Regions from separate parts of the Priestia aryabhattai genome, predicted to be linked through region 2. Evidence: riboswitches for the same ligand, from Rfam matches in the RefSeq annotation. Region 2 holds a riboswitch; each other region holds the start of a gene.
The links. Region 2 has a riboswitch for cobalamin ahead of M3225_RS10995 ((2Fe-2S) ferredoxin domain-containing protein). Riboswitches for the same ligand answer to the same signal wherever they lie in the genome.

Region 1: another riboswitch for cobalamin. It lies ahead of M3225_RS06480 (ribonucleoside-diphosphate reductase subunit alpha); the one in region 2 lies ahead of M3225_RS10995 ((2Fe-2S) ferredoxin domain-containing protein).
Region 3: another riboswitch for cobalamin. It lies ahead of M3225_RS09485 (cobyric acid synthase); the one in region 2 lies ahead of M3225_RS10995 ((2Fe-2S) ferredoxin domain-containing protein).
Region 4: another riboswitch for cobalamin. It lies ahead of metE (5-methyltetrahydropteroyltriglutamate--homocysteine S-methyltransferase); the one in region 2 lies ahead of M3225_RS10995 ((2Fe-2S) ferredoxin domain-containing protein).

Annotation. Positions count from the first base shown of each region.
Region 1 covers NZ_JAMBOQ010000001.1:1,254,192-1,259,496, reverse strand. The annotation lists gene menB (1,4-dihydroxy-2-naphthoyl-CoA synthase) at 1-332, shown strand, start outside; gene M3225_RS06490 (o-succinylbenzoate--CoA ligase) at 415-1,878, shown strand; gene menC (o-succinylbenzoate synthase) at 1,882-2,985, shown strand; cobalamin riboswitch at 3,267-3,452, shown strand; gene M3225_RS06480 (ribonucleoside-diphosphate reductase subunit alpha) at 3,586-5,305, shown strand, end outside.
Region 2 covers NZ_JAMBOQ010000002.1:800,998-806,302, forward strand. The annotation lists gene M3225_RS10980 (cation:dicarboxylate symporter family transporter) at 1-243, shown strand, start outside; gene M3225_RS10985 (M42 family metallopeptidase) at 351-1,388, shown strand; gene M3225_RS10990 (hypothetical protein) at 1,734-1,892, shown strand; cobalamin riboswitch at 2,039-2,217, shown strand; cobalamin riboswitch at 2,338-2,516, shown strand; gene M3225_RS10995 ((2Fe-2S) ferredoxin domain-containing protein) at 2,620-3,000, shown strand; gene cobJ (precorrin-3B C(17)-methyltransferase) at 3,014-4,636, shown strand; gene M3225_RS11005 (sirohydrochlorin chelatase) at 4,655-5,305, shown strand, end outside.
Region 3 covers NZ_JAMBOQ010000002.1:507,229-512,533, reverse strand. The annotation lists gene M3225_RS09490 (FecCD family ABC transporter permease) at 1-1,055, opposite strand, end outside; gene M3225_RS09485 (cobyric acid synthase) at 1,261-2,787, opposite strand; cobalamin riboswitch at 2,880-3,059, opposite strand; gene M3225_RS09480 (YdcF family protein) at 3,207-3,770, shown strand; gene M3225_RS09475 (APC family permease) at 3,830-5,305, opposite strand, start outside.
Region 4 covers NZ_JAMBOQ010000002.1:38,635-43,939, forward strand. The annotation lists gene M3225_RS06765 (sugar porter family MFS transporter) at 1-463, shown strand, start outside; gene M3225_RS06770 (hypothetical protein) at 838-1,089, shown strand; SAM riboswitch class I at 1,170-1,280, shown strand; cobalamin riboswitch at 1,361-1,549, shown strand; gene metE (5-methyltetrahydropteroyltriglutamate--homocysteine S-methyltransferase) at 1,702-3,999, shown strand; gene M3225_RS06780 (acetate uptake transporter) at 4,135-4,752, shown strand; gene M3225_RS06785 (GNAT family N-acetyltransferase) at 4,877-5,305, shown strand, end outside.

The sequences.
Region 1 (5,305 bases), on a different contig from region 2:
GTCATAAGAAAGCGCGTGAGATCTGGTTCTTATGCCGTCAGTATAACGCTCAAGAAGCACTAGACATGGGATTAGTAAACACAGTCGTTCCATTAGAGCAGCTTGAAGCTGAAACAATTCAATGGTGTGAAGAGATGTTAGAAAAAAGTCCAACGGCTCTTCGTTTCTTAAAAGCAGCATTTAATGCTGATACGGATGGCTTAGCTGGTATCCAGCAATTTGCGGGTGACGCAACGCTTCTTTATTACACAACGGACGAGGCAAAAGAAGGTCGCGATGCATTTAAGGAAAAACGCAATCCAGACTTCCAACAGTTCCCACGTTTCCCTTAAACAGCTGAAACAGCTTGGTGATTATCATCAGGCTGTTTTTTCAATTTGATTTAGTTAATCAGTATAAAAAGGAGAGAAATCCATGAGTAGCCAAACGATTCCTAATGGGCTTATGCAAAGAGCATATTTGACGCCAAATCGAGTGGCGGTAGAAACACCGCAAACGTCTCTTACTTTTCAAGAGCTTCATAAGCGTGTTCAAAAAGTAGCACAGCAGCTTTCGTTTAACGGTGTAAAGCAAGGTGATACCATTGCTTTATGCATGAAAAATAGCTTGGAGTTTATTGAGATTTTACATGCGGTTTCTTATATTGGTGCTCGGGTGCTGCTCGTCAACATGCGTTTGACAAATGAAGAAATCAATTATCAGCTAACAGATGCAGATGTGTCGTTGCTTATTACGGATGATGCATTTTTACTTAGAGAATTCCAAAGTTCCATCACTCAGCTTATTTTATCTGCCTTAAAAAGTTCTCCAGAAACAGAAACGGATTTTCAGAAAACGTGGAATCTCGAGGAGACGTTCACCATTATGTATACGTCTGGAACAACAGGTAATCCAAAAGGGGTGCTACAGACATATGGAAATCATTGGTGGAGTTCCGTTGGTTCAGCACTTAATTTAGGATTAAATGAAAAAGACTGTTGGCTTATAGCAGTTCCTTTGTTTCATATTAGCGGCTTATCTATTTTAATGCGAAGTGTCTTTTACGGAATGAAAATTATTTTAGAAGAACGATTTGAAGCAAGAGCGGTGAATGAAGCAATTGAAAACAAAGGAGTAACGATTATTTCGGTTGTCACTTCCATGCTATCCAATATGCTTGATGAATTAGCTGAACGGAAATATCCAAATACATTTCGCTGTATGCTTTTAGGAGGGGGACCCGCACCGCTTACCATTTTAGAGGCTTGTGTGACTAAAGAGATTCCTGTTTATCAAACATATGGAATGACAGAGACATCTTCACAGTTCGTTACGCTCTCACCTGAAGATAGTTTGCGAAAACTTGGATCAGCAGGTAAACCATTATTTCCATGTGCAATGAAAATTGTAGATGAGAATGGAAATGAAACACGTGAAGCAGGAGAGATTATTGTTAAAGGTCCAAATGTTACAAAAGGATATTTAAACAAACCTGAAGCTACTAAAAAAGCCCTTCAACAAGGTTGGTTCTATACAGGAGATATCGGGAAAGTGGATGAAGAAGGCTTTCTATATGTATTAGACAGACGTTCGGACCTCATTATTTCAGGTGGAGAAAATGTATATCCAGCTGAAATTGAAAATGTTTTATTGAAGCATCCCACTGTTAAAGAGGCCGGTGTAACAGGAGTAGCCGATGAAAAATGGGGACAAGTTCCAGCAGCATGCATTGTTACAAATGAAGATGTTTCAGATGAAGAGTTATCTTTACACATTCAACAATTTTTAGCAAAGTACAAACTTCCAAAGTATTTCGTACGAGTAGAGGAACTGCCAAGAACGGCCTCTAATAAAATCATACGCCGGAAGCTATCATCGTTCATACAGAAAGGGAATTAATCGATGATTATAAAAAAAGTACATCTTTATAAAATTGACATGAAGCTTCTTTCCCCTTTTTCAACAAGCTATGGTACGGTGCAGGATCGAGAATTGATTTTGCTTGAAGTAGAAGATGAAAAAGGATTTACAGGGTGGGGAGAAGTCGTTGCTTTTTCATCTCCTTGGTATACGGAAGAAACGATTCAGACATGTTTTCATATGTTAGACGATTTTTTAATTCCTTCGCTTCTTCATCAGCAAGTTCAAAAACCAGAGGATGTTCAAAAGTTATTCAAACCTCTAAAGCGAAACAACATGGCTAAAGCAGCTTTGGACTGTGCTGTATGGGATTTGTATGCAAAGCGGCAAAATAAGCCGTTAGCTGAAGTAATTGGCGGAGTAAGGCCTGCTGTAGAAGCTGGAGTGGTAGTTGGCTTAAATGATATTTCCATAATGAAAGAACAAATAAAGACTTACATGAAAGATGGCTATAAGCGCTTTAAAGTGAAAATTAAGCCAGGTGCTGACTATGAGTTACTAAAACAAATTCGGGATGAATTTCCAACCATTCCTCTTATGGCTGATGCTAATTCAGCCTATACGTTAAGCGATAGTGATTCATTGAAAAAACTAGATGAATTGAATTTAATAATGATCGAACAGCCGTTAAGTTCTGATGATATCCTTGATCATCGATTATTGCAAAAGCAAATGAAGACGCCGATTTGCTTAGATGAAAGTATTGTGAGCTATGAAGATGCACGTCATGCAATCGAACAAAAAAGCTGTAAGATTATCAATGTGAAAATCGGTCGAGTTGGCGGAATGTCCGTAGCAAAGCAGATTCATGATTTATGCGCCCAGCACGGTGTAAGGCTTTGGGTGGGAGGAATGTTAGAAGCTGGGATTTCACGAGCTCATAACATCGCCCTTGCCACACTGCCTTCTTTCACGATACCAGGTGACATTTCTGCGTCGTCTCGCTATTGGGAAAAAGATATTATTAAGCCCGAAGTAGAGGTAGAAGCCGGAGTAATAAAGGTGAAGGCAAAACCGGGGATAGGATACGATATTGATAAAAAGTTTATAAAAAAAATCACAGCATTTGAAAAAGAATACAAATAATTAAAAACCGTTTTTTTTATGAAAAACGGTTTTTTTTATTGACGTTGTCAATGTTTAGTAGAAAAATAGGACAAATTTTTTAAAAAGAGCACATTGTTCCATCAAGCGTGTCAAAACATGTTATGATGGAATAGTTTGATGAAAAAAGTCGAAGGGTTTTATCGTAAAAAACAAAATTATTTTAGAAAATAGGTTGATAGTTTTCTAAGTTGTCCTATATAATGTGTTTATAACATAACACAATATGTTGTTTTGGAATTGATGATAAAATACTATATTTTGTGTTTTCCAGTGAAAAAGGTGTCTGATAAAAAGACTTAAAAGGGAATTTGGTGAAAATCCAAAGCTGTCCCCGCAACTGTGAATGCTGATGAAATAAGGAGATCCACTGTGAGTAAACATCATGGGAAGGCCTTAAAGTAAAAAGAAGCATAAGTCAGGAGACCTGCCTTTTTTATGTCGTTTTATCTTCTTCGGGAGGTGAGAGGGTAGAGCGAGGATTGAGAAAAGACTTAGTGTCTTCTTCTATCTTCGTTCTATTCGCTCACCGAGGTACGGTGAGCGATTTTTTATTTTGAAGTGAAGAGAGGAGCCATATTTATGGTGAATACATTAAAGCCTACAATTCTACATGAATTAACTGCATATATTGAACGTTTAAAAAAAGAATTTACGCAGCTTGATTTTTCTTTGTATGAGGAAAAGGTTATTCAAACTGTTACAGTAAAGGAAAATATGACGGACGAAAAGGTTGCAAACGTACTAATTTTGGCAGCCCTAGAGCGTATTTCAATGGAAGAACCAGATTGGACGTACGTAGCGGCAGACGTCTACTTAAACGAACTATATCGAAAAGCAGCGGACAACCGAGGCTATGATAAAAAAGAGAAGTACGGTTCGTTTTATCAGCTTATTCAAGAATTAACAAAAATCGGCATTTATAATAAACAACTATTAAAAACATATACAGAAGAAGAAATTAATGAAATTGCTTCAGTCATTATTCCTGAACGCGATCGTTTATTTACATACATTGGATTGTTGACATTAGCAGATCGCTATTTAGCGACATCGCATGATAAGCGCGTATACGAACTACCGCAAGAACGTTTTCTTATCATTGCTATGACGCTGATGTCTCAAGAAAAGAAAGAAAATCGAACAGCATTAGTAAAAGAAGCATACTGGGCGCTTTCTAGTCTATATATGACGGTTGCTACCCCAACACTTTCAAACGCAGGAAAGAGCTATGGACAGCTATCTAGCTGCTTTATTGATACGATTGATGACAGCTTACGCGGTATTTACGATAGCAATACAGATTTGGCCACACTTAGTAAAAATGGAGGCGGAATTGGTGTATACCTCGGTCATATTAGAAGCCGAGGAAGTGATATAAAAGGTTTTAAAGGCGTATCATCAGGAACAATTCCATGGATGAAACAGCTAAATAATACGGCTGTAAGTGTCGATCAGCTAGGTCAACGACAAGGAGCTATTGCCGTATATTTAGACGTATGGCATAAAGACATCTTTTCATTCTTAGACGCGCGTTTGAACAATGGTGACGAACGCCAGCGCACGCATGATTTATTCACTGGCGTATGTTTGCCAGATTTGTTTATGGAAAAAGTAGAAGCACGTGAAGACTGGCATTTATTCGATCCTCACGAAGTTCGTACGCTGATGGGCTACTCGTTAGAAGATTTTTATGATGAAGAAGAAGGCAGCGGTTCGTTCCGCACTCGTTACGCTGAGTGTGTAAATAATGAACAGCTTTCAAGAGAAACAGTACCTGCTATTGAAATCTTCAAGCGCATTATGATTTCGCAGCTTGAAACCGGAACGCCTTATATGTTCTATCGTGATACGGTTAACCGAGCTAATCAAAACCGCCACGCGGGCATGATTTACTGCAGCAACTTATGTACAGAAATCACGCAAAACCAAAGTACAACGGTAGTAACAGAGGAAATTACGGAAGACGGAAAAATTATCATTACAAAGAATCCGGGCGATTTTGTCGTATGTAATCTTTCTTCTATTAACTTAGCTAGAGCCGTAACTGAAGATGTGCTTGAACGTTTAATTCCAATTCAAGTACGCATGCTTGATAATGTTATTGAGCTAAATGATTTGCCGGTACTTCAAGCAAAGCTAACGAATCAAAAGTACCGCGCAGTGGGGCTTGGCACATTTGGTTGGAACCATTTGCTTGCCTTAAAGAAAATAGCATGGGAGACAGATGAAGCGGTAGCATATTGCGATGAATTGTATGAACAAATTTCTTACTTAACCGTCCAGGCAAGCATGAACTTAG
Region 2 (5,305 bases):
ATGGCTGGTGTGCCGGGGGCATCGTTTGTAGTTGTACTTGCTACACTTGAATCCATGGGCTTCCCTCTTGAAGGCATGGCATTTATTGCAGGAATTGACCGCATTCTTGATATGATGCGTACCACAGTTAACGTAGTAGGAAATGCATTAGCTGCTATTGTGATGTCGAAGTCTGAAGGTGAATTTGATAAGCAAAAATCATTAAATTACACAAACGAATTAAAGAAATCAAACATAGCTTAATACAAAAAAGCCGGGCAGCTGCCCGGCTTTTTTGTTTGTAGCTGCCTGTTATCTTTTTTGAAACATATGGTAAAATAAAAGAAATGAGAGACAAAGGAAGTGTCATAATGACGGAAACTGTTCAGTTAATTAAAAAGCTTGTTTCGATTCCCAGTCCTTCTGGCAATACAGAAAAGGTTATTTCATTTGTCGAAGACTATGTAAAAGAGCTAAATATTCAAACGTATCGCAATCGAAAAGGAGGCCTAGTCGCTACAATTCCCGGTAAAGATACTGATCATCACCGCATGCTGACGGCTCATGTCGATACATTAGGTGCCATGGTAAAAGAAATCAAACCGAGTGGGCGTCTGAAAATCGACTTAATTGGAGGATTTCGCTACAATTCCATTGAAGGAGAATATTGTGAAATTGAAATTTCATCAGGAGAAGTATTTACAGGAACCATCCTTATGCATCAAACATCTGTCCATGTGTATAAAGATGCAGGAAAAGCTGAGCGAAATCAAGAAAATATAGAAATTCGACTGGATGAAAAAGTACATAGTGCAGAAGATGTTCTCAGCCTTGGAATTGAAGTCGGCGATTTTGTTTCGTTTAATCCTCGTGTAGAAATAACAAAAAGCGGTTTTGTTAAATCCCGTCATCTTGATGATAAAGCAAGCGTAGCTTTATTGCTTCAGCTCATTAAAACGATTCAAGAAGAACAAATAGAACTGCCATACACCACGCACTTTCTCATTTCCAATAATGAAGAAATTGGATACGGAGGAAATTCGAACATTACGCCTCAAACAGTAGAATACTTAGCGGTTGATATGGGTGCTATGGGTGATGGGCAATCTACCGATGAATACACCGTGTCTATTTGTGTAAAAGATTCAAGCGGCCCATATCATTACGGTTTGAGAAAACATTTGGTGGAGTTAGCCAAGCAGCATGATATTCAGTACAAATTAGATATTTATCCGTTTTACGGATCAGATGCTTCTGCTGCTATTCGTGCTGGACATGACATCGTACACGGCTTAATTGGTCCAGGAATTGATTCTTCTCATGCGTTTGAGAGAACGCATCAAGATTCATTAAATCATACGTATAAGCTTCTTTATCACTATATTCAGTCAAATATGGTTCAGCTTTAAGAGGTGAATATTTAGTTAATGTATTTTTATGCAAAACAAAGAGCAGGACGGGGTTATTATGTCTGTTCTTTCCTAAAAAGAAGCCGGATAGCCGGCTTCTTTTTTTATAGATACTATACATATTTTTACTGGTGAAGCACCAGTTGATTAAGAAAGCGCCTTTTTTAAAAAGGTATAATACTGCTTAGATCTTTTGTACATTTTGTTCATTTCCAGGAGTTAAAATGTTTTTAAATTTTTAAAATTTTCTTATGACAAGTTTTGTAGAATGGGTTTTCAAAAGGAAATGGTTTCGTCATAATGTGGATATAGCGATCACTACAATAATCGGAGGCGAATCTTTTCATGTGGGTACTGACGGTGTATGCTGGAAAAGAAATGAAAATGTTTGAATTTGAAACTGAAAAGCAGGCGAGAGAAGCTTTTGCAAAAACAAATGGCTGTAAAGTTCTTTCAGAAGTCGTGTATTATAATGATCCTCATTTAACATTGGTAGCTATATAGTAGAAAAACAAGAGCTGATTTTTTGCTCTTGTTTTTTTATAGCCTCTTGTATCTTACGAAAAGAATAGAGTTGAAATAAAAAAAAATGTACGCTATGATATGGTAGTTACTTCTATTATTCTGATAGTTTAAAAGGTTCATATATATCAAACAGCAACAGTAAAGGTGCCAAGAAGGCTTAATAGGGAAACTGGTGAAAGACCAGTACTGCCCCCGCAACTGTAAGTGTGGACGAACGAGTATAACCACTGTGAAAAAATCACGGGAAGGTTCTCAAGTAGAATGATACACAAGTCAGGAGACCTGTCTTTATTGTGAAGTTTCTATTTCTCCGGGGAGCGGGAAGGGAAACGTTGGCTTAAAGTGGCATTCGTGTACACTTTTATTCTGACGTTTTACCCGCTCGCATATTAGCGAAGCGGGTTTTTCTCGTAGCATAAAACTGCATATCGTGCAAAAAAAAGGTGCGTAATATTTACATTGCGTTAAATGGGAAGTCTGGTGTGAAGCCAGCGCGTACCCGCCACTGTGAAGAGGAGCTGATTGCATTTGCCACTGTATTCGGGAAGGCGCAATCAAGTGATGAATCGAAGTCAGGAAACCAGCCTTTTTCTAATGCTAAGCTTACCCTACGGGATATAGGTGGAAGTGCAAAAACTTAGTTTGAATTTTTCTGCGCCTCTATCATTGATAGAGGCGCTTTTTTTTAGTAAAGGAGCGAATGAGTGTGACGACGTGGAACTTAAATGGAACAAAACATCACGTGTTGATTTGTAATGGAAGTAGCTGTATGAGAAAAGGTGGAGAAGAAGCCACGCAAGCTATTCGTAATAAAGTGGGGGAACTGAACTTAGATGAAGCGGTTCATACAACGCGTACGCGCTGTAACGGACGATGCAAAGATGCTCCTGTAGCTATCGTATATCCTTCGGGAGACTGGTACAAGCAGGTCACTGAAAAAGTGGCTCACCGGATTGTCGAAGAGCATTTAGCAGGTGGCTGCAGCTTAAAGGAATCGCTTATTTATGAATATGATCAAAAGGGTTTCGTTTCTCCAGAAAACAGTGACTCCATAGAAGGAATTGACAAAGTAAAAAGTAACGCATAAAGGAGGAGCTAGCATGAAAGGTAAACTGTTAGTTATTGGATTCGGTCCAGGAAGCTTTGAACATATTACACAGCGAGCAAGAGAAGCCATTCAAGAAAGTGATATGATCATCGGTTATAAAACCTATGTGGAATTAATTCAAGGACTGTTAACGAATCAGCAAATTATCAGTACAGGAATGACCGAAGAAGTAAGCCGTGCACAAGAAGCTGTAAAGCAAGCTGAAGCAGGGAAAACCGTGGCGGTTATTTCAAGCGGAGATGCAGGAGTATACGGAATGGCTGGACTTGTGTATGAAGTGTTGATTGAAAAGGGCTGGAAAAAGGAAACGGGCGTAGAGCTGGAAGTAATTCCTGGCATTTCGGCCATTAATTCATGTGCATCTCTCCTTGGTGCACCCGTAATGCATGATGCCTGTACGATTAGTTTAAGTGATCATCTTACGCCTTGGGAGCTAATCGAAAAACGAATTGAAGCAGCTGCACAAGCAGATTTTGTAGTGGCTTTTTATAATCCGAAAAGCGGAAGACGAACAAGGCAAATTGTTGAAGCGCAAAGGATTCTATTAAAATACCGTTCCCCTGATACGCCTGTTGGTCTTGTGAAAAGCGCTTATCGTGACCGTGAAGAAGTCGTAATGACCAATTTAAAAGATATGTTAAATCATGAAATCGGCATGCTGACTACCGTTGTTGTTGGAAATTCCTCTACATTCTTTTACGACGATTTAATGATTACACCGCGCGGGTATCAGCGGAAATATACCCTCAACCAAACAGAGCAGCCGCTAAGACCTCATCAGCGACTTCGAAAAGAAGCAGAACCATGGGCTCTTGATCAAGAGGAGGCTGTAAAGCAATCAGCTTCAGCTATTGAAGCAGTTCAGAACACAAGAGAAGAAACAGCAGCTTCACGAGCCCTTGCAGAAGAAGCGCTTCAAGCAATTTTAGGTGAATCCACTTCTGCGGTCGTACACCAGCCAATCGAGTCTATTTTTGAAGTAGCAGTTAGTCCAGGACTTGCAAATAAGAAATTCACGCCTGTTCAAATGACCACACTAGCAGAAGTTGTTGGTGAAAAAGGTACGATGGAGTATACACCTGACCATCAAATCAAACTGCAAATTCCAACGGCTCATCCAGATATGATCATTGAAAAGCTCCAAGCAGCTTCCTTTTTATTATCTCCGGTCGGAGACGTGTTCACAATCAAAGCGTGTGATTTTTGCGATGGAGAAAAAAGCGATGCCATTCCACATACGGAAGAATTACAAAAACGCCTGGGGGGAATGGACATGCCAAAAGAGCTGAAGCTTGGTATTAATGGATGCGGTATGGCTTGTTACGGTGCTGTTCAAGAAGATATCGGCATTGTCTATAGAAAAGGTGCGTTTGACTTATTTTTAGGAGCTAAAACGGTTGGACGCAATGCGCATTCAGGTCAAATTGTAGCGGAAGGCATAGCGCCCGATGACATTGTTGAAATAGTGGAGAATATTATCCATGAATATAAAGAAAAAGGTCATCCTAATGAGCGGTTTCATAAATTCTTTAAGCGTGTGAAGAACGTCTATGGTTTCGACTATCAAGATATAACACCAAAAATAAAAGTAGAACCAGCTCCGTGCGGAGATTAAGAAATGGGAGGACATTATATGAAATCAGTTTTATTTGTAGGTCATGGAAGCAGAGATCCTGAAGGGAACGATCAAATTCGCGAGTTTATTTCTACTATGAAGCATGATTGGGACGCATCTATTTTAGTAGAAACGTGTTTTCTGGAGTTTGAACGTCCGAATGTAAGTCAAGGAATTGACACGTGTGTGGCAAAAGGAGCACAAGATGTAGTTGTGATTCCGATTATGCTCTTGCCTGCTGGTCATTCTAAAATACATATTCCGGCGGCTATAGATGAGGCCAAGGAAAAATATCCACATGTAAACTTCGTATACGGGCGTCCCATTGGCGTTCATGAAGAAGCTCTTGAAATTTTAAAAACGAGATTACAAGAATCAGGAGAGAATTTAGAAACTCCAGCTGAAGACACGGCTGTTATTGTCTTAGGACGAGGAGGAAGTGATCCTGATGCAAACAGTGATTTATATAAAATTACGCGCCTTCTTTGGGAAAAAACAAACTATAAAATCGTTGAAACTTCTTTTATGGGCGTGACCGCTCCATTGATTGATGAAGGAGTGGAGCGATGTTTGAAATTAGGCGCTAAAAAAGTGGTGATTCTTCCGTATTTCTTATTTACAGGCGTATTAATTAAGCGTTTAGAAGAAATGGTTAAGCATTATAAATTG
Region 3 (5,305 bases), 290 kb from region 2:
GATATTCCTCTCTTCCGCATACGTTCTTTTACAAGGAGCAGCGTAAAAATCGGCGAACCAATTAAGGCGGTTACAACTCCGATCGGCAGTTCACGCGGTTCTAATATCGTTCGTGCCAATAAATCTGCTAAAACTAAATAACTTCCTCCGATTAAAATAGAAAGCGGCAGTACATGCTTATGATTAGCTCCCGCTACGAGACGTACTACATGGGGAATAACCAAGCCAACAAATCCGATTGCTCCGGATACTGATACCGCAGCCCCTGTCAATACGGAGGCTCCTATTAAAATCATTCTTTTTTTCTTCTTTACGTCTATTCCCATAAACTGAGCGGATTGATCGCCAAATGCTAAGCCGTTCAGCTCTTTTACATGTAACAGCAGCATAATCGTACCGATCAAAAAGAACGGCCCTAATATTTGAATATGAGACCATCCTCTCATCGATACGCTTCCCATCAGCCAATATAAAACCTGTCTTACATCTTCTTCAGGAGAAAGAGCCACAATTAATGAAATAAGCGCGCTCATAAAGGATGATAAAATAATTCCTGCTAAGATGATGGTTTCATTGGCCAAATTGCCGCTTGCGAGCTTCGTAATACCAAAAACTAAAAGAAGGGTAATAAATCCAGATACAATGCCGACTACAGGCAGCGTGAAGATGGATAAACCAAAAATACTCCAATGAAAATAAATTGCCATGACAGAGCCAAGGGTTGCACCTGAGGAAACCCCAATCGTGTAAGGGTCGGCAAGAGAATTTCTTAATAGTCCTTGAAAAGCAGCACCTGCTATAGAAAGCGAAGCTCCTACTAAAAATGCCACCAGTACTCTTGGAAATCGAATTTGCCAAATGATTAAATCCATATTTTCCGGACCGCGATATAAGGATAATCCGGTAAGGTGGCCAATAATAATTTTGATTGTATCTCCTACGGTTAACGAAACCGTACCAATAAATACGCCCATGATAACCGAAGTACATACAATAAATAAACTCACTATGTATAAAATAGATGTTTTGTTAAAAAAGATACGTTTAAAAATCAATACTTTCAGCTCCTCTAGGAAACGAGGCGTGATGTTTTACATTACATTAACCATTCATTTTCCTGTCCATAAACCATGTTTCCACCATACATAGAGTTGGAAACAATCATCTTTTATTTGTTATGAGTGCTAGACTGTTGAACTAGACAACATAGAATAGCGTACTAAAAATTCTGGTAAAAAAACAAGTGAAAGCCTCTGCAAGCTATACTTTTTGTGCTTGCTCCGGGCTTTTATAGTTGTCTATTAAATGATACAGCTTTTCCATATCTATAGCTTCTCGCACATACGCCGCTGCTTTTGAAAAAGACTCATCTTTTTGCAGGCGGCTGTTAAATGTATCCGTAATGGGCGGCAATTTTTTATGTTTACGAATTTGATTAAGCAAAGCTCTGCGCAAAGTATCATTATGAAAGACATCATGAACATACGTACCAATGACGTTTTCTTTAACCGTTCCTTCTTTTTCATCATCGACCACTGCAAAAGCCTCCGTCATGCTCTTAGAAACCGTCTTTCCCATATGAATTTCGTAGCCTTCAATCGAAACTTTTTCACTCTCTAGCTGAACGTATCCAGAAACTCTTTCTGTTTTTTTGCTGGTAGTCATAATGGTTTCCACCGGAAGCAAACCCAGCCCTTTAATAGATTCAATTCGGGACTCTACTGCATCGGGATCTGTAATCGTCTCACCTAACATTTGATATCCTCCGCAGATGCCAATAACGTGAACGTTCGTTGTGTTCAAGACTTGATTAATTGCTAGACCCAGGCCGCTTTCTTGTAAAAACTGCGCATCTTCAATCGTATTTTTACTTCCTGGTAAAACAATTAAATCAGGCGTACCTAATTGTGACGGCTTGGTTACAAGTCTCACATGACAGTCTTCTTCTAAGCTTAGAGGGTCGATGTCTGTAAAATTTGAGATGCGTGGATACGAGATAACCGCAATATCGATTTCTTTTAACGGATTCACAAGCGTTGAGTAATTTCTGAGTGATAACGAATCTTCAGCGTCAATTTCCACGTCGTGCATATAAGGAATAACTCCTAGTACCGGAACACCTGTGTATTCTTCAAACCACTTCAACCCCGGTTTTAAAAGCTCTAAGTCTCCTCGGAATTTATTGATTAACACCCCGATAACTCTAGACTTGTGTTCATCTGGAAGCAATTGAAGAGTACCCACTAAGCTTGCAAAAACCCCTCCTTTATCAATATCTCCTACTAACACAACAGGGGCTTCGGCTATCTTTGCTACGCGCATATTCACGAGTTCCCGATCGTTTAAATTCACTTCAGCAGGACTTCCAGCACCTTCAATCACAATTCGATCATAATGATTTGCAAGCTCTTTATAAGCCTCTGTGATAACGTTCAAACCTTCATTAAAAAATTCTTGCCGATACTGAAAAGCAAACATATTACGAAGCGGCTTTCCATGAACGACAATTTGAGATTCATGATCACGAGTTGGTTTAATTAAAATAGGGTTCATATTGGTTGTTGCTTCTACTCCAGCCGCTTCTGCTTGAATTCCTTGCGCTCTGCCAATTTCTTTTCCATCCATTGTAATGTATGAATTGAGCGCCATATTTTGCGATTTAAACGGTGCAGTTTGATAGCCGTCTTCTTTAAAAATGCGGCAAAATGCTGTAGCAATCATGCTTTTTCCAGCGTCTGAGTGCGTTCCTTGAATCATAAGAGGTTTTCCTTTTTTCACTTTATCCACTCCCTATCACATAAAAAAACCTTAACTGTAAAAGTCAAGGTTTGGTCATGCGCTCATTAACACATTGTCTTGACTTATTTCTCCCACCGAAAAATAAGGGGTTTTTAAAAGCAGGTCTCCTGGCTTATGCTTCATTTTACTTCTGCTCCCTTCCTAGTTTAACTAGTGGGTCTTTGCAGGTTCATCCACATTTACAGTAGCGGGGGCTGCACCGGATTTACACCGATTTCCCTATTATCCTCCTTAGAGGCACTTTTAAAATCATTTATTCTTTATTGTAACGAATTTTATAACCATTCACAATAACAATTTTCTTCTATTATTATATATTACTGTGTTTATACTTATTTGGATCTCGTATGCTATAATAACAATTATTTTCCAAACATCTTATGTAATAGCTAGGAAGGTGCTCACAGTTGAAGAAAAAAATAATTTATATCTTTATTAGTTTGCTTGTTCTTTATATAGCAATCATATCTTTTTTTATGTATCAAATAGCTCACAAGCCTGTTCCACAAAAAGCAGATTACGTGCTCATTTTAGGTTCTAAAGTAGATGGAGATCAAATGTCTCCTAGTTTAAAAGAACGAGTAAAGACGGCTTTATCTTATTTACAAACACATAAACAAACAAAAGTCATCGTAACGGGTGGAAAAGGATCCGATGAAGAAATCTCTGAAGCAGAAGCAGCCTATCGTTTTCTACGAAAAGAAGGAATTGAAAAGGATCGAATTATAAAAGAAGACCAGTCAACTTCTACTTTTGAGAATTTTACTTTCACTAAAAAGAAAGTCGATATTCAAAATAAAAAAGTAGTGCTTGTTAGCAGTGATTTTCATTTATTTCGCTCCTCTATTATTGCCAAGCGTCAAGGCTTTCACATATATCCTTTAGGTGCAAAAACACCTAACTCAATTAAACTTCAAGCCTACTTTCGTGAGTATGCTGCTATTTTAAAAACATGGCTGTTTGATAAATAAATAGAGTACACGCCTATATAAACGAAAAAACACGGCATGAATTCATGCCGTGTTTTTTATTAGTCATCTGTATCGATAACTGCTTTTGGTAAACCTGTATATTTCGCCCAGTAGAAAATACCGAGGGAAACGAGAGCAATTAAAATTAAGTCAAGTGGGTTGCTTAGCACACCTTGTCCTCCACCAAATGAACCTAGGTAAGAGATAACAAGCATAATAATATAATAAGCAACTAGCCACCACGCAGATTTAAGCTGCTGTGCAAATTTTACAACGTCAGTTGGTACGTATTTTTTAAACGCTACGTAGATAACGACCATTAGAAGCTGTGATCCTAGAAGCCAAGAAATTGTCGTCCACCCTGACCAATACACGATGTAGGAACAGAAGATAAATGAAACAGGAGCAATAACACTCATACCTTTTAATTTAAAAGGCTTTTTAAGGTCTTTTGCATTTACTCTGAATGCAGCAGCTGAAATTGGCGCAATAGCATAAGACAGAATAAGTGCTACTGAACATACGTTTACTAGTGCTTCCCACGAAGGAAATGGCAGTGTCCAGAATACAGACATTCCAAATGATAGCCATAGTGACGCACGTGGAATTCCTGTTTTCTTATCTACTTTTGAGAAACGTTTAAATAGTGTTCCATTACGAGACCAAGCATAAACTAGACGAGAAGTTGTATTCATAAAGATGTTCCCGTTACCGCCTGGTGATAAAATAGCATCAAAAATAACAAGCGTTACTAACCAGCCAAGGCCTAGAATAAGTGCAATATCTTTAAATGGTAAAGAGAATTGCTCTTGAATTGTTCCCCATCCTCCTGATAGCATATCAGACGGAATGTTACCAATGAACAATACTTGCAGTGCTGTGTAAATAATCGCTGAAAGTACAATACAGATAATTAGCGCGATTGGAATATTACGCTGCGGATTTTTAACTTCACTGGCTACAGAAACAATAGGGTGAAGTCCTAGGTAGGCAAACATAACGCCACCTGTTGAAATGGCTGCTTGAATACCATTAAAACCAAACGGAGCAAAATCGCCAGTTGTAAAGTTAGCTGATTTGAAGTGATAAGCTAACACGACGATAATTGTAAGAGGAACCGCATATTTGAACACAGATATAATGACATTTGACTTAGCAAATGCTTTTACACTTACGTAGTTAATGATAAAAAATAGCGTTAACAACGCGAACTGAAATAACCAGCCAATTGTAGTAGGCGATTCAGAACCATGTTTAGTTAGACCAGGAAGCCAAAAAGCAACATACTGACGTACAGCCGTTACCTCGATGGCAATCAAACTAGTGTAAGCAATAATGGTAATGAATGAAATTAAGTAACCCACTAAGTGACCATGTGAGTAAACTGGATAACGGATAATTCCACCGGTACGCGGCAGCGCTGCTCCAAGTTCAGCATACACTAAACCGATAAGTAAAATAATGACTCCGCCAATCAGCCACGAAAAACTTCCGGCTGGACCAGCCTTTGACGCTACGTTACTAACCGCAAATAA
Region 4 (5,305 bases), 760 kb from region 2:
CCGTACCATTCTTACGGTTGGCGGAGCGGGAATGGCCCTTTCCTTTTTTACACCGGCTATTCTTGGAGCAGTAGGTGTTAATGAAGCCGTAGTTAACTGGGTTACGCTAATTGCACTTTGCTGCTTCATCCTTTGCTATGCGTTTTCTTGGGCGCCGCTTACTTGGATCATTGTAGGGGAAATTTTCCCGCTTTCTGTACGCGGAATCGGTGCTGGGATTTCGTCTGCCTTTAACTGGACGGGGTCACTGGCAGTTGGGCTTGTGTTCCCTATTTTAGCTGATCAGTTTAGCTTAGGCGTTATCTTTTCAACTTTCGGGATCATTTGTATTCTCGGATTATTCTTCATACGTTTTGTAGTTGTCGAAACAAAAGGACGGAGCCTAGAGCAAATTGAAACGGACATGGCAGCTCGCTCTGAAAGAAATTCTTTGAGTCCGGTTGAGCGTAATAAATACGTCTAATTGTCGTAAACGTTTTAAATGTAAGAATCCTTTGCTATCTCAGCAAAGGATTCTTTTTTTACGTAATGTGAATGATTCATAGATACGATAAAGGTATCTTTTTTTTAAAGTCTTTCTATGATTTACAGTAAGACTTTTGGCATATTCTACATAATTCTTAAAGAAACCTTGTAGCAGAAGGCTCAGTCAAACATTATAATAGATAATGAATGATGATATATCCTCTTTATTTGTCATATATTTGTATTACATATGTAATTGAAGCAAAACATTCACTTGATATACTGTTTAACGACTTAACTTTATCTGAAAATTTACAGTGAAATACCTGTTTATAGAGGCTTAGAACATACACAGCAAATGGAGGAGCTATAATGGCAAACGAAAAGATGAAAGAAGGACTTGATCGTTTTATTAAAGAAGATTTAAATGACCTTTTAGGTAGACTGTTCCCTTTAATGGACCGGGAGTGTGCCGAGGAAAAGAGAAAACTTATTGAAACAGCGGTAGAGTACATTTACTCATCAGGATACCATCAAGGAGCAAAAGACTTAATTGAAACACATCGAAAAGATGATTACAAAATGTTAAGGCAAAAATTAGCGTCAGCACCTCCTGAAAACTGATTTTTTTGAAATTTCTTTTGACAATGTAAATCTAAGGTGTTAAGATAACTCTACATTCAAAACATTATAAAAAATTAAAACTCTTATTGAGAGAGGCGGAGGGACTGGCCCTATGAAGCCCGGCAACCATTTAACGATCCTGTTAAAAAGGTGCTAAATCCTGCAAAGCGTATAGCTTTGACAAATAAGAGAGGATTTCATAGATACTATGCCTCTCTATTACGAATAGAGAGGCTTTTTATTTTATGTAATCCTGTTTTGAATGTAACAATTTTATAAAAATGCATCAGGTGCTGTGTAACGAATGTACGCAGCTTAAAAGGGAAGACCGGTGAAAATCCGGCGCGGTCCCGCCACTGTAATGGGGAGCAACTTATTAACCACTGTTTCATTCTGAAATGGGAAGGGATAGGAAGCGATGAACCTAAGTCAGGAGACCTGCCTGTTGTATGCACTTAAGCTCTACGGGATATAGAGAGGAGTGAGGAATACGTGTTGAGAAAAACAGGCTATCTCAACTCTAGTTAACGATGCGTATCATCTCTCTTTTCATTTCGAAAAGAGAGATTTTTTAGTTTAGCGGAAAAAAAGAAACTACAGGGAGTGGAAAAAATGAGCAGTGTAAAAAGTTCAAACTTAGGTTATCCAAGAATTGGTGAAAAACGAGAATGGAAAAAAGCGCTTGAGCAGTTTTGGGCAGGAAAGCTGGAGAAAGATGTATTTTTGCAAGAAATTGAAGCTCTTCGCCTTGAACATCTTAAAAAACAGCGTGACGCAGGAATTGAATTGATTCCAGTCGGCGATTTTAGCTTATACGATCACGTGTTAGATACAGCGGTTATGTTTGGTTTGGTGCCAAAACGTTTCAATTATGACGGAGGGCCGGTATCGCTTGAAACGTATTTTGACATAGCGCGAGGTACAAAAGGTGCAGTAGCATCTACGATGACAAAATGGTTTAACACAAATTATCACTATATCGTACCAGAGCTTGACGAAGCAAAGCCTGCTCTTGTAGAAAATCGCCCGCTTCAATTCTACAAAGAAGCAAAACAAAAGCTAAATATCAAAGGAAAGCCCGTTATTTTAGGGCCAGTGACATTTGTGAAGCTGTCGAAAGGGTATAAAGAAAGTGAGTTTGAAAAAATAGTTGAACAATTTGTTCCTCTTTATGCGACTATTTTAGCTGAGCTACAGGCAGAAGGCGTCGAGTGGGTACAGATGGATGAGCCGATTTTATCTACAACGCTATCAAAAGAAGACCTGGCGTTGTACAAAGAAGTCTATCAATCTTTGAATGAAGCGGCACCGAACGTAAAGGTTATTTTGCAAACGTATTTTGACAGCGTTGATTACTACAAAGAAGTTGTGTCTCTTCCTGTTCAAGGAATTGGTTTAGACTTTGTACATGACCGCGGAGAAAATCTCACTGCGCTTAATAAATATGGTTTTCCAACTGATAAAGTGCTTGCGGCAGGAGTTATTGACGGACGAAACATTTGGCGTGAAAATTTGGACGAACAGATTTTAACGCTTAGTGAAATTGAAGAAGTAGTATCAAAAGACCGTTTGATCCTACAGCCTTCATCGAGTCTATTACATGTTCCTGTCACGGTGAAAAGCGAAGAAACCATTGATCCAATTTTAAAGAACGCTCTATCCTTTGCAGATGAAAAGCTGAAGGAAATCACGCTGTTAACAAAAGCGGTGCAGCAAGGAAAAGAAACAATACAAGAAGAGATAAATGTAAGCAAACAGGCCATTCAAGCATTAAATCAATCATCTTTCCGAAATCATCAGGACGTGCAAGAAGCGCTGAAGCAACTCAGCTATAAAGCGGAGCGTCAAGCACCGTTTGACGTACGTCAGCGCGTTCAAAAAGAGGCTTTTCAACTGCCGCTTCTTCCAACCACAACAATTGGAAGCTTCCCGCAAACAAAAGAAGTGCGACGCGAGCGTATGAAGTGGCGGAAAGGTGAGTTAAGCAATGAAGCGTATGAAGCGTACATTAACGATGAAATAAAAAAATGGATTGAAATTCAAGAAGACATCGGCTTAGATGTGCTTGTGCACGGAGAGTTTGAACGAACGGACATGGTTGAGTACTTCGGTGAAAAATTAGGAGGCTTTCAGTTTACTAAGTTTGGCTGGGTGCAATCATACGGTTCTCGCTGCGTAAAGCCGCCGCTTATATACGGAGATGTATTCTATCAGCAGGCGATGACGATAAAAGAAACGGTCTATGCGCAATCTCTAACAAATAAGCCGGTTAAAGGAATGCTGACGGGTCCAATTACGATTTTAAACTGGTCGTTTGTGCGTGATGATATCTCGCGCTACGACGTGGCAAATCAAATTGCGCTTGCTCTTAGAAAAGAAGTGGAAGCACTGGAAAGTCAAGGCATCTCGATGATTCAAGTGGATGAACCGGCGCTTCGTGAAGGACTGCCGTTAAAACGAGAAAACTGGGAAAACTACTTGAACGCCGCGGTGTATGCGTTCAAGCTAGCCACGGTATCCGTGCAAAATGATACGCAAATTCATACGCATATGTGCTATTCAGAATTCGAAGAGATTATCGATGCCATCAAAGCGCTTGATGCCGACGTGATTTCCATTGAAACGTCTAAAAGCCACGGTGAATTAATTTATGCGTTTGAAGAACATACGTACAATCAAGGAATCGGACTTGGCGTGTACGATATCCACAGTCCGCGCATACCAAAGCTTGAAGAGCTGACGCGAAACATCGACCGCGCCTTGCAGGTCCTTGATCCTACATTGTTTTGGATTAATCCCGACTGCGGCCTTAAAACAAGAGGAATCAGTGAGACGGTCGAAGCCTTAAAAGTCATGGTTGCTTCAGCAAAGCAAACAAGACAAAATTTATTGCAAAACGTTCAATCGTAAGGAATCAAAAAACAAGCAGTGTAGAGGCTACACTGCTTGTTTTTATAGGGTTTTAAAAGCCCAGAAATATCCATTGACACTTCCCGTACATTTTTGTATCTTTTTAAAGTGTTTTTAAAATCAGGGAGGTACAACATGAGTAACAACAGCACACAGCACGTTAAAATTGTAACAGCTGATCCATCAGCGCTAGGCCTATTCGGACTTGCCATGGTGACACTCGTTGCATCGTTTCAAAAGCTTGGGGTAACCGATGGTGTTTCATTGGTATTGCCATGGGCGATTTTTTTAGGCGGAATAGGACAGTTAATCGCGTCTATTCAAGATTTCAAACATAATAATACCTTTGGCGCAACTGCTTTTGGTGCCTTCGGGTTATTTTGGTTAGGTGTAGCCATGACATGGCTTATTCAGCTTGGAGCATTTGGGGAAGCGCTAGCAAAAGCAGCGGATCCGAAGCAGCTCGCATTTGCTTTTGTAGGCTACTTTATCTTCAGCGTTTTTATGACAGTCGGAGCAATGGGCACTCATAAAGTATTATTTATTATTTTTGTGTTAATTGATTTCTTATTTATCGGATTATCGCTCAGTACATTTGGTGTGTCATATGAATATACGCACTTACTAGCAGCAGTGTCAGAGCTATTGATTGCTCTGTTTTCATTCTATGGATCTGCAGCGGCTGTATTAAATACTCACTATGGTCAAGTTGTGCTTCCAGTGGGCAAGCCGTTTGGTGCATTTATAAAATAATCAAGACGTTCATTAAAAAATGAAGTAGGATTGAATTCTGTATTATGCAGAGGTCAATCCTTTTTTGTTTGAACGTTTTTATATATAGTAGAAAGAGATAGTTATATATAATAGTAGCTTTTAAATGAAAGGAAACGTTCCAATGATTATAAGACAAGTGCAGGAAAATGATTTAAAACAATTAATTACATTAGAAAACAAAGGTTTTACACCTGAAGAAGCTGCCTCAAAAGACGCGTTTATCACGCGGATTAAAACCATGCCTGATACGTTTATCGTTGTGGAAGAAAATGAAGAAATGATTGGATATGTGAACGGACCCGTTATTTCAGCGCCGTTTATCACAGATGATTTGTTTGAAAAAACGATTTCCAACCCTGAGACAGGCGGTCATCAAAGTATTTTAGGCATTGTAGTAAATCCACAGCATCATCATAAAGGAATTGCCAGTATGCTGCTAGGAGCGTTTGAGAAACAAGCGCGGGACAAACAGCGCTTAACGGTTACATTAACATGTAAAGAAGAATTGATTCCTTTTTACGAAAAAAACGGG